DNA from 2 places in the Lysinibacillus sp. JNUCC 51 genome. Region 2 is predicted to be linked to the other one. Evidence: riboswitches for the same ligand, from Rfam matches in the RefSeq annotation. Region 2 holds a riboswitch; the other holds the start of a gene.

Region 1 (6,275 bases), 1.9 Mb from region 2:
AGCCGGTTTTACTATTTAGGATGATTGCTCCACGGAGGTTTTGATTACTACCAAGTTGATGAAAAGCAACATTTAGTGCATGTTTCGAAACACCTAAGGAGGTTAGTATTTTTCTTGCTTCACTATGGGCCATTTCGATTGAAGTCGCCTCAACTGTCGTAATTTCTAACGGTGGTATATACTGTATTTGATCACGCGCAATTTTTTCAACGGTAATTTGAATAAAGTCAGCATCTCCACGTGGATGATTACTTGCTTTGTTCAATAACTGTTTTACAATGGACTCTATCTGAGATTTACTACCTATCCGTTCACCACCAGAAATATGCTTTTCTCCTATTTCAGGACTCCTTTCAGCCGCTCGCATTCTTATGCTATAACACGTTTTTAACATGATTATTACCTGCTACTTTCCTATTAATTGTATGTAACATTTTCGTTAGGGGATAAACACTAACAGCTGTGATTACCATGCCTGGTATAGCCAAAACTAATAACGGAAAAAATGGAGTCCCTAACGTAAAAGCCAAACCAAATCTAGCAATCGTTGTTCCAATTGGGCCTGCCAAAACAAGTACCGGAATTGAAGTCCCAAATAAAACAATGAGTAGACCTACAGTCAATCGAAAAATTAATGAGATCTCCACATTTAAGATTGAGTGTATACCTAGTAAAAATAAGATTAAACTTGCAATGATCCCCGCTAGAAAATATCGCTTAAATCCAAATACCGCTGCAATCGCAACTGCAATGGGTGCTGATAATTGAAATTCAGACCCAGGAAAACCTGTTGGGATTTTAAACATGCCTGTAACTATAATAAGACAAGCTAGCAAAGAAATCTGCGCAAGATCGTATGAAGAAAACTTTCGGATCATTTTATTCCTCCATCTTACTTTTTAAATTAACCTGTAATAGCTTTATGTTATTTCCTCCTATTCACAATTTGTGTTAACTCGTATTTATATTAAGTTAACACAAATAGAGATTGAATAGTAGATAAAATGGTAGGATTTTTTATTATTTGTGAAAATGAGATTTTATAAATTCTTAAACAAAAACAGGCAGTGTCTAAAATTAAAACCCCTGATTTTCTTCTACGCTAAGCAGAAGAATCAGGGGTTATATTAAGATTTATTGCTTTTAAATCTTCTTAAGAGAATGTGTACAAAAAACAGCATCCTTCTTGTCTACTTATATACTTACTTTGCGTTTATATAGTAAACTAGATGATCCGTCCATTTGTCGTCTTCGAATATGAATCCTTTCCTCGTGCATTCATACACCATTCCAACACTTTCTGCTAACTTTATAGATGCTATATTATCAAGGTTAATGTGAGCTTCTATTCGATGATAATTTAATTTTTTAAACGCTAGATCTAAAGCAGCTTTTACAGCCTCTTTCCCATAACCTTTTCTCCAAAACTGGTTATGAATTGTATATCCAAACCTGGCCCATTGAAATTCTTCCCTCATAATCGTAGAAAAGTCTATAAAACCAATATGAGTATTATCTACTTTTCTAAACACTCCAAAAACATAGACCTTGTCATCTTCAGCCATTTGATGTTGTTTAGTAACTAAATCACGAAACCATTCTTTCGTACAGATGCTCATATCTAATTTACCTTGATCGTATTTATGTTGAGAAGGTAAACGATTTTCATATTGGGTTAGCCAAGAAGAATAATCACCTTCTTCAAGAAATCGAATAACTAATCTTTCTGTTTCAGTTCTTATTTTATTCAATCGAACACCTCATCTAGAATACTTTCTATTCTTATATAGATTATTCGACATAAGGTAATCATTTCCTTTCTATTAAAATAGTATTTTTTAATTCAAATAGCATATGTCTTAAACCCATTTTTGTCATGGCACTATACACCTCTTTTATTCCCCCATACAAGGGCATGCAACTGTGGTAGTACTTTGACATCTCTTAATTCTTCATCCTTAATCACTCTATCAATCAGTGCATGATACTTATCTAATAAATCTATAATTAATCGTGAGTTGTCCGTCGTCGTCAGATCTTCATTACCGACTTGTAGATAAAAAGGAATAATTGGATACCGGTGGTGAATTTGTTTAGCATACTCGTAATCCTCTTGATTAAAAACGACTATTTTGAGTGATATATGTTTATTACTGTTATGATTTTTAAGTTTTTCGAAGATATCAGAGAGCACCGAATAGTCTGTCGTCATTCCAGAGCTAGGTGGCTTTGGTGAAATTGTCAACTCATCAATCTCATACATCCAATTTTGCCACCTACTTCCCTGTGTTTCCACTCCGACCTTTATGTCATTTTCTTTTAAAATTGCAATGAGCTCTTCCAAATTGCGGATGAGTGCAGGATTGCCGCCTGAAATCGTGACAAATGAAAAGCCACTGCCCCCAAGAAGTTTCAACTCAGACCAAATCTCTTCAGCTGTCATTTGGACAATAAGATGCTTTCCACTGCCATCCCACGTAAACGATGAATCACACCAAGAACATGAATAATCACAGCCGGCAGTTCTCACAAACATTGTCTTTTGGCCAACTACCATTCCCTCACCTTGAATCGTCGGTCCAAAAATCTCGATAACAGGTATCTTACTCAACTTCCATCCACTCCCGTCTCGCTTCTGCATAGCTTGTGGGAGTTTCATACAACCTGATAAACTCTACACGTGCACCGTTATATCTTTGTTCATCAAGCAAGGCTGCAGCCAACTTTTCGTAAATCCAAACAACAATATTCTCTGCCGTCGTATTCATTGGTGGAAGTGTTTCATTTAAATAACGGTGATCCAAATGAATCTCTATTTTTTCTTTCCATATTGCTTTTATATCGCCAAAATCAATCATCAAACCGCGTGCATCTGTATATCCACTCAGTGCTAAAACTACGCGATACGTATGACCATGCAAGTTTTTACATTTTCCCTCATAATCATGTAGATGATGTGCTGCATCGAAGGTAAATTCTTTGCTTACGAGAACACGCTTTGCATGATAGTGCAATTGATTTCTTTGGATATCTTCATCTATTTTTTGGAGCTTTTCGACGATTCTAAAATCTGACATGTTAAGACTCCTTCCTATAACTCAGATACTCATCAAGCCCTTTTTTTCGCAGTTGGCATGCCGGGCATTCACCACAGCCATCTGCTATTACACCGTTATAGCAAGTCAACGTTCTTTCCCGAACAAATTCAAGCGCCCCAAATTGATCAGCAAGCTCCCATGTCTGTGCCTTATTCAGCCACATCAAAGGTGTATCAATCACAAATGAATCATCCATCGATAAATTTAACGTTACATTCAAAGATTTAATAAAAACATCTCGGCAATCCGGATATCCGCTAAAATCCGTTTCACAAACGCCAGTTACAATATGCTTAGCTCCTACTTGGCTGGCTAAAACGCCTGCAAATGAAAGAAAGAGAAGATTTCTGCCAGGTACAAAAGTCGATGGAAGCTCACCATTTTCACCGTCTTCTACCTTTATGTCTTGTCGTGTCAATGCATTCGGAGCAAGCTGATTCAAGAGTGACATATCAAGAATGTGATGCTTGATACCAAGCTCCTCTGCAATCACTTTCGCACATTCAATTTCAAGACGATGCCTTTGACCATAATCAAAAGTTACTGCCTCAACCTCTTCAAAACGTTCTTTTGCCCAGAACAAACAAGTTGTACTGTCCTGACCTCCACTAAATACAACAATTGCTTTTTCCTGCTTCATGTGTAAAATCTCCCTTGTATCAAAAAACAGCACTAAAAGAAAAAGTACTGCTTTTTCTTAGTTTTTTACGAATATTTTTTACATTGGTTACCCAATAATATTAAATCCTTCAACCTTCTTCATGGGTTCGGCCAAACATAAAAAACCTCCTTGTAAAATGTTTCCCAACACTTTACAAGAGAGGCTCACCAATCAATCTATTAAAACATAAGTAAAAACATAAAAAAAAGCCACGTCCGATATGGACATGGCATATTGTCATGTTTCCATAGTTTTTTATAGAGGGTATTAGCTATGAACCTCTCCCGTTCTAGTCCGGGCATTCTTTTCTTCATTATAATACAAAAAATAGTTTAAAACGTCAAACTGATTTTTTTGTAAAATCTCACCATAAAAACTTCTCTGGAAAAACCCACTGTATTGCTGAGCTTTAGCGAACAGTATAACGAGTGAGCTCTTTTTATTGCACATTACCTCAATAAATCATAATTCCTTTGTCTAGAACTGATTTATTTTGTACCTGATTTCCTAAAATATACAGCTTTTTTAAATTAGGTAAATTCACTAAAGGCTCTACATTTGAAATGGCGTTATTCTCCAAATGAAGCACCTCTATTTGTTGCCAATTTTCCATAAAACTTAACGATTGTAGTGAACTATCTTGTATAGTGAATGAACGAAGAGCTGAAAATCCAGCAAAGTAAGGCATAATCTTATCAACTTCATACACCCAGTCACCATTACCTATTTGATAGGATACATCATTCAAAGTCAAATGTTCCAGAATGTTGTTGTTAAACGGATTTTGACTATTAATTTGAAACCTACACTCATTACAATTTAACGTTTTTACATGCTGTAAATTGAATAATTCACTCGTCTCTTCATAAAAAGTTGTTTGGTTTAAATTTATTGTTTGCAGATTTGGCAGATTATTCAAAGAACGAACTCCTGTAAAATCGCCATACTCCATCGTTGTAAGTTGTTCAAGCTGTGGGTATTTCAGTAACTGTGCTCCATTCAAATACGACTTCATGCTACTTATATAAACAGTCAAATATTTTAAAGCTGGCGCCTCTAACTGAGGAATGAAAGAACCTGTTATCTCCGCTTTTTTTAAATGAGGTGCTACAATGGTTGATACTTTTCCACTATAACCAGTTATCGATAAATCGGTCAGTGAAGTTAGGCTGTTCACAATATCAAGTAATTCTAATTTATAAAGAGAAGATAAACGCAGCTTTGTCAATGAAGACTTATTTCTAAGGCGTTCTAAATTCGTAATATCCATATTTTCCAGATCAAGAGATTGCAGGTTAGGCATGTTTTGTATAAAATCAAGCGTTTTTAAATTTTTTACCGATGTAAGCTTCAATTCTTGTAATTGATTTAGTGAATAGAACGAGCTAAAATCTGTCGCTTCACTAATATCTATTGCTAACGATTCTAAATTACTTAATGAAGACAACCACTTCAAATCATTGGCAAAACTTAAAGACAATGATTTTAATGGTAGCTGATTCAGACGAGAGAAGTCGGTAACTGTCTCGGTGTGATACGAAATTTCAAGGGATTGAAGATTGGGAAACTCTAATAATAAAGCGAGTTCATCATTACTTCGTATTTGGACAGAGAGCTCAACAACATTAGACTTATCGCTAAAATATTCGGCAATTTTACTAAATGATTCATTAAAGCTACCTGTATAGCTTTTCAATCCACTCAGATGTTGGAAGCTTACTTTTTCACTTTGTGATATTTCATAATCACCCATCAAATTCAATACTGTCAGACCAGTAAAGGCTTCAAAATCTTTTTGTTCGATTTTTTGTGTATTTAATAACTTATCCATAATGATATAGTTAGAAATTTCGGCTTCCTTATTTGTAAACGGATCGTCTAGACTGTAATCAAAATGCCATTGATCTTCAGAGTAGTAAGTCTTCAAATAACGAATACTTGCTATCTCTTCCTTAGTCGGCATTGCTTCACCTTTATCAAAAATATCTTTTAAAAAGAATAAAAGAACTTCGCTTTCAGGCATTTTCCGCACAGGGATTTCCTTACTGGTACCGAAGTCTGTTTGATTTCCACTCAAAATAAAATAGCCAAGGAATGTACAAAGGATGACAATCGGTATCAATATAAGCGCTTTTAAATTCTTTTTTGGCCCTGTATCTTTATTCGCAGAAGTTGGACCATAATAATTATTAATCGTCTGATCAACATAATACACTTTATTCTCTTTCAACATTATTTCAGTTTCACAATAAGGACATTTGAATGATTGGCCCTCTTTATAATCAATTTTCCCATTACAATTCGGACAATTTAATTTAATGAATTCCACTGGCTAACCCCTTCCCAGCTCTATCTTTTATTAAGCTTAGTCGTCCAAAAAATAATTGTCAATATTTCTATTAAATACTAATTATCTCCCACCTTTAGACCTACAAAAAAAAGTCGCCATATGGCGACTTTTTTTTGTTTGTTCACTTCTATTCTGACGGAATACTTGTATTGCAAAGCTAGTTTCT
Region 2 (6,275 bases):
ATTGAATCGCGTGCGATGCAAGGAATGACGATGGCCGGTATTGAATCTAGTATTATTAATGATAATGGAGAAGTACCGTGGAATGGAGAGACAATGGGTGAGTTGCGCTTACGAGGTCCATGGATTTCACATGAATATTATCGTGATGAACGTACAAATGATGCGTATCGAGATGGTTGGTTGTATACGGGGGACATTGCGGTACGAACAGAGGATGGCTTTATTAAAATAACAGATCGTACAAAGGATTTAATTAAATCAGGTGGGGAGTGGATATCCTCAGTTGATTTAGAAAATACGTTAATGACACATGATGCTGTTTTAGAAGCAGCAGTTATTGCAATTCCACATGTCAAATGGCAAGAACGCCCGCTAGCTTGCGTTGTTTTGAAGGAAGGGATGTCAGCAAGTGAAGAGGAGCTTCTTGCATTTTTAGAAAGTCAATTTGCAAAATGGTGGGTACCAGATGATGTGGTATTTTTAGATGAAATTCCAAAAACATCAGTTGGAAAGTTCCTGAAGGCTAAGCTAAGAGATAATGTGGCAGAAATTTATCCTAAATTAGGTTCATTCGTATAGTTAAAAGAGCGATTTCTATAAAGGGAAATCGCTCTTTCATTTTATTTATTTAACATTTGAAATACTTGTTCTACGTCTTTGTCTCCACGGCCAGAGATATTGATAACAATGCTCTCTTCCGGAGATAATGTTGGCGCAAGCTTTAGTGCATGAGCAACTGCGTGGGAGCTCTCAAGTGCAGGGATAATTCCTTCAACCTTTGACAGCACTTGGAATGCTTCAAGCACCTCCTCATTCGTCACCGTTACGTATTCTCCACGACCAATTGTTTTTAAATAGCTATGCTCTGGACCAGCTCCAGGATAATCAAGCCCAGCGGCAATCGAATATGTTGGTAGTGGATTGCCATCTGAATCTTGCAGTACTAAACATTTGAAGCCGTGTAATTCACCGGGTGTTCCTTCAGTTAATGTTGCTGCCTTATCTGGTTCAATACCGATGAGGCGAACATCCTTATCTGCAATATACTCTGCGAATGCACCGATCGCATTACTGCCGCCACCGACACAAGCTAGTATTGCTGCTGGTAGCTTACCTTCTTTTTCTAGAATTTGTTCGCGACTTTCACGGCTAATGACTGATTGGAAATGCTTGACCATTGAAGGGAATGGATGAGGTCCAACAGCAGAACCTAGTAAATAGAAAGTCGTCTCATAGTTTTCAACTAAATCAGCAAATGCTTCATCCACTGCATCTTTTAGTCGCCCTTGACCTTTATCAACAGCTACTACCTTTGCACCAAGAAGTTCCATACGGAAGACGTTTAATGCTTGACGTTTCGTATCCTCTAAACCCATATATATTGTGCAATCTATCCCGAACATTGCACAAGCAGTTGCTGTTGCTACACCATGCTGACCTGCACCTGTTTCGGCGATCACACGATTAGCACCCATGCGCTTTGCCAATAAAATCTGTCCAAGAACGTTATTAATTTTATGTGAACCTGTATGGTTAAGATCTTCACGCTTTAAATAAACTTTTGCGCCACCTAATTGTTTTGTTAAATTTTCTGCAAAATAAAGTGGAGATTTGCGTCCAACATATTCATGGAAATAATAATCTAGCTCTTTATTAAAGTCTTCATCGTCTTTATATTTTTGGAAGTTTTCATCTAAAATATTTAATACATTTTGAAGCTCGTCAGGAACAAAGCTACCGCCAAATTCACCAAAATATCCTTTTTTCTCTACTACTATACTCATCTTCTCTCGACTCCTCTTATCTAATTTTTCCATAAAAAAAAGCCACTACAATCCTTCTGTAAAAAGGACGAGTAACCGTGGTGCCACCTTAATTCGCAAAAATTGCGCTCTTTCGTACTCCGGTAACGGGGAGTAAATTCGTCCTCACATTTGATGAGGCAGCTCCAAAGCCCATTCACAAGTATGTACTACTGATTTGCACCAACCATCAGCTCTCTTTAAGTACTATCGCTTGCTACTATTCTTTTTCCTAGCATTTATTGAAGAGAATTGTAAAGTATTTTCAGAATATTGTCAAGGTTATTGTGTCAGAATAAAAAAAGACGAATCTAATAAGATCCGTCTGGTAAATTAAATTAAATTTTTGAAGTTTAAGCGTTTATTCAATAAATACATAATCGGTGCACCGACTGCTAAGACAACAAATTCACCTGTAGCAACAGTCAACCATGTCCAGAAGAATGGTAATTCTAATGCTAAGTTCAATTCAAATGCAATGATAAACATAGTGCATGTAAATAAAAATGTATTGATGACTAAACGTGCCCAAATATTTTTAACAAATTTACAAATAAGAATGAGTAACCCAAGGGTAATCATCGAATGGCCTACACCGAAAACTAAATCGTAGATGCCGAGTGGTGAAAATAGATTAGAGATAAATACACCAATAATGATCCCTACGGCAAAGCGTGGATTAAAGGTAACTAGATGATTAAACATTTCCGATAGACGGAATTGCACCTCTGTAAAGCCGAATGGCGCGACTAACAATGTAACAGCAATGTAGAGCGCTGCAATAATGCCGCTCGTTGCTAAAAATTTTATTTTCATATTGTTTTTCTCCTTAGTTTTTTTACGTGGGAGGGTTACGAACCACGTGAAGCAAATGCAATCATATCAATGTTCATGCTTATTTGTAAATAGCGATGAGCAAAAAAAACACAGAAATACATAGTGCTAACGGTAATATTTAGTTTTTGTTCGTTGCTCATTTATTAGATATGTGTGTGTAACCAGGATTTAAATTTTGAAACTATAGGAAGGTGGCTTGTACATATGCTTCTTTGCAGGTGGAATGGATGAGAAGCAACAACTAAAGGGGAGTCCGGTCATATCAAAAAAGAACTGTTATAAGCAGTTCTTTTAAAGTGAACATTTCAATAGTTCTTTAATAGTCTAAAAGCTTGAGCAAATTTTTGCGCAAAAATTAATGGGGGCTCTATTGATTGAAAGTGAACGTATAAAATAGCGGGGTCCGAATATATCCAGTGATTATGAACAGCACTTATAATCAAATTATTTTCAGCAAGTACCTTAACAAATGGGGATAATTCCTCTTCTAGTACTACAACCTCACCTAAGTTAAGTGCATTTCCATATATATCGAGCGATTCGAATGTTATACCAGCATGAAGTGCACTACGACTTGGGCGACCTTGAATCATAACATTAAGATTTCTATTAAGTCTTACTGAGCATACGCCATGTTCCATAGAAGCTTTTCCGTTTGCAATCTGAGCAAATTTTGTACACATATCTTGAAAACTTTGCATTTAGACACCTCTATTATTAAACTTCTTTCAGCAATTATTTTCTGTAGCGAAAGCAAAGCGACAACTACAAACAAGCCGAGGCATAATTGATTATTTATAATGAGGATGCCTTAAGAGAAAGTAATAAGGTTTTTTTATTTGAAACTAATCCTCACATAACATTTTTAATTTCTTCTATTTCAACAATTAAATCGTCCAGTTGCTTTTTAAATTCATCCGTATATTCTAGTTCTTCATCTAAGTCTTTTGTATATTCTAAGGCATTTAAGGCAAAATCTAGAGCGAATTCGAATAGACTGTCACAAAGATTAGAAATGATTGTGTCAATATCTCCTGTTTTTGCATTTTGTTTCTCTTTTGAATAAGAAGGTTGATGATTTAAATTCCTTTCATCATTATTCATGGTATTCCTCCTTTTTGGGAACAGCACTGTCTCATTTGCATCATATGCATTAAATGCAAAAAAGGAGACTAAAAACATAAAGGGAATAATACGAGCTGATGATTCTAAAGTACTCGCAGGTTGTCTATATTTAGCCATTCAAGGTGTTGCTCAAACGCACGTATGCTTCCCGGATATCCTGTTACCTCAAAGTGGTTGGTTATTAGAGATCTTGAAGAAGTAAAAGCAAATACTGTTATAAAGGCCTGACATTTCTTATGGGGAATGTCAGGTTTTTGGATTTTTACATAAATTACAGAAAAAATTACATGACAGAAAAATAACTTCGTTAAATTGTCAAAAAAATTTTTGTTATGTTAAAAAAAGAAATCAATTTTAAAAACAGCGTAGTTTAGCGGTTTAAAGCGACAAATTGAGCGAAAAGATAAAATATTTCACTGAATATAAAAGTCAGAACATTCATAATGTTGTTGACGAACCTTGATAATAACGATAATATAGCGATACATTCACACTTTGTTTGGATAAAGTGCGATAAATATCAGAGATAATAGTCGGGGGGATTATTTGTGAAAAGCAATTTAAAAAAGCTTTCGTTCCTGTTATTTGGGTTAGTTTTAATGCTTGCTGCTTGTGGTAGCAGTGGCTCTAGTTCGTCAGATTCCAAAGGGAACGAAACGAATAATGCAAGTGAAGGCGGCAATGCAGATGACAAAACATATAAGATTGGGATTACTCAAATAGTTGAGCATCCATCTTTAAATGCTGCAACGGATGGCTTTAAAAAAGCAATTGAAGATTCAGGATTAAAAGTTGAGTACGATTCACAATTAGCACAAGGAGATAACAGCCTTAACACGACGATTGCAAACAATCTAGTAAGTGCCAACGTAGATTTAATCTTTGCTAACTCTACGCCATCTGCACAAGCAGCGGCGACAGCTACTAGTGATATTCCAATCGTCTTCACTTCTGTAACGGATGCTGTTGGCGCAGAGCTCATTGAATCTATGGAGAAGCCAGGGAAAAATGTAACAGGAACGATCGATTTACATCCTGATACTATTTCGAAAACAGTAGCATTCTTAAAGGAATTAGGTGCGAAAAAAGTAGGTATGGTTTACAACGCTGGCGAGCAAAACTCAGTAGCACAAATAAAAGAAGTGAAAAAAGTTATGGGTGAGCAAGGCCTAACAGTAGTTGAGGCATCTGCTGCAACTTCTGCGGAAGTAAAACAAGTTGCTGAATCATTAATCGGTAAAGCAGATGCATTCTATATCATTACTGATAATACAGTAGTTTCGGCTCTTGAGTCTGTAATTGATGTAGCAAATTCTAATAAATTACCATTAGTCGTAGGAGAGCTTGACTCTGTTGCGCGTGGTGGCTTAGCGGCATATGGTTTTGAATATTATGACATCGGTTATGAAGCGGGGCAAATGGCTGTGAAGATTCTAAAAGGTGAAGCAACACCTGCTGATATACCGGCCCAATACCCACAAAAGCTAAAACTATTAATTAATAAAAAAGTAGCGGATGATTTAGGAATCGAAATTAAAGATTCTTGGGGTGCAGAGCTGTTAGAAAAGTAATGACCTGACATGATCATCTTATGGAGCGAAGCGGGGGAGAACTAAAACTGCCCCCGCTTTATCTACTTTTAAGTGTTTTGTGTTGGTAGAGGATTTATGTGAATTCCTATTAAATCTTGCTCATTATCATAACGTAAGGGTTGATTTCCGTTCCGACTGGGCGCTTTGTAGCTGTGCTGATTCCCAAGGAGTCGCCCAGTCTCCACTCCAATCAACCTATCTACTTTTTAATAAATATCGTCTCCAACTTTTGGTGATGAGTCATTATAGCACTGAGTTTCATTTTGGCACACAGATGTTGGGCAAGAATTTATCATAGGCCGTCGCGCTAAAACCTTAAAATAATCAATTCTATTATGTACGAAGGACTTTATAAGTTTTAAGCTCCATTTAAAGGAATGGAGCTCAAGGAAAGAATTTTCAATAAAAAATTAGTAAAAGAAATTATTAGGAGATGATTCAACTATGTTTTTAGCAATATTTGGCGCGATGGAGCAAGGAATCATCTATGCAATTATGGCACTTGGTGTGTATTTAACATTCCGCGTGTTAGATTTTCCGGATTTAACGGTTGATGGAAGCTTTGTAACAGGGGCAGCTACAGCAGCGACGATGATTCTGCTTGGCTACCACCCAATCTTAGCGACTTTAGTGGCAATTGTTGCTGGATTTATTGCTGGATGTATGACAGGAATTCTTCACACAAAAGGGAAAATAAATCCTCTATTATCGGGGATTTTAATGATGATTGCTTTGTATTCTATTAACCTACGTATTATGGGATCAACTGCAGAAAATACGATAGGTCGACCGAATATTCCGCTATTAAATTCAGAGACTTTATTTTCAAAGTTTCAAGCGTTTTGGAGTGATTTAGGAATCGATGCTGCTTTAAATAACCTATTAAAAGGCTTCGGCGTTCAGCATCTACCTTCAACAT

Evidence for each region. Region 2 has a riboswitch for preQ1 ahead of JNUCC51_RS09015 (QueT transporter family protein). Riboswitches for the same ligand answer to the same signal wherever they lie in the genome.
Region 1: another riboswitch for preQ1. It lies ahead of queC (7-cyano-7-deazaguanine synthase QueC); the one in region 2 lies ahead of JNUCC51_RS09015 (QueT transporter family protein).

Annotation. Positions count from the first base shown of each region.
Region 1 is NZ_CP065545.1:5,041,434-5,047,708, forward strand. Features, by position in the region: gene bioW (6-carboxyhexanoate--CoA ligase) at 1-394, opposite strand, end outside; gene JNUCC51_RS24370 (hypothetical protein) at 375-878, opposite strand; gene JNUCC51_RS24375 (GNAT family N-acetyltransferase) at 1,203-1,751, opposite strand; gene queE (7-carboxy-7-deazaguanine synthase QueE) at 1,883-2,611, opposite strand; gene queD (6-carboxytetrahydropterin synthase QueD) at 2,604-3,077, opposite strand; gene queC (7-cyano-7-deazaguanine synthase QueC) at 3,079-3,738, opposite strand; PreQ1 riboswitch class I at 4,001-4,047, opposite strand; gene JNUCC51_RS24395 (leucine-rich repeat domain-containing protein) at 4,214-6,088, opposite strand; gene speE (polyamine aminopropyltransferase) at 6,274-6,275, opposite strand, start outside.
Region 2 is NZ_CP065545.1:1,833,213-1,839,487, reverse strand. Features, by position in the region: gene JNUCC51_RS09025 (long-chain fatty acid--CoA ligase) at 1-579, shown strand, start outside; gene trpB (tryptophan synthase subunit beta) at 621-1,784, opposite strand; T-box leader at 1,845-2,045, opposite strand; gene JNUCC51_RS09015 (QueT transporter family protein) at 2,136-2,618, opposite strand; PreQ1 riboswitch class I at 2,626-2,670, opposite strand; gene JNUCC51_RS09010 (DUF1259 domain-containing protein) at 2,945-3,340, opposite strand; gene JNUCC51_RS09005 (hypothetical protein) at 3,492-3,743, opposite strand; gene JNUCC51_RS09000 (ABC transporter substrate-binding protein) at 4,313-5,335, shown strand; gene JNUCC51_RS08995 (ABC transporter permease) at 5,801-6,275, shown strand, end outside.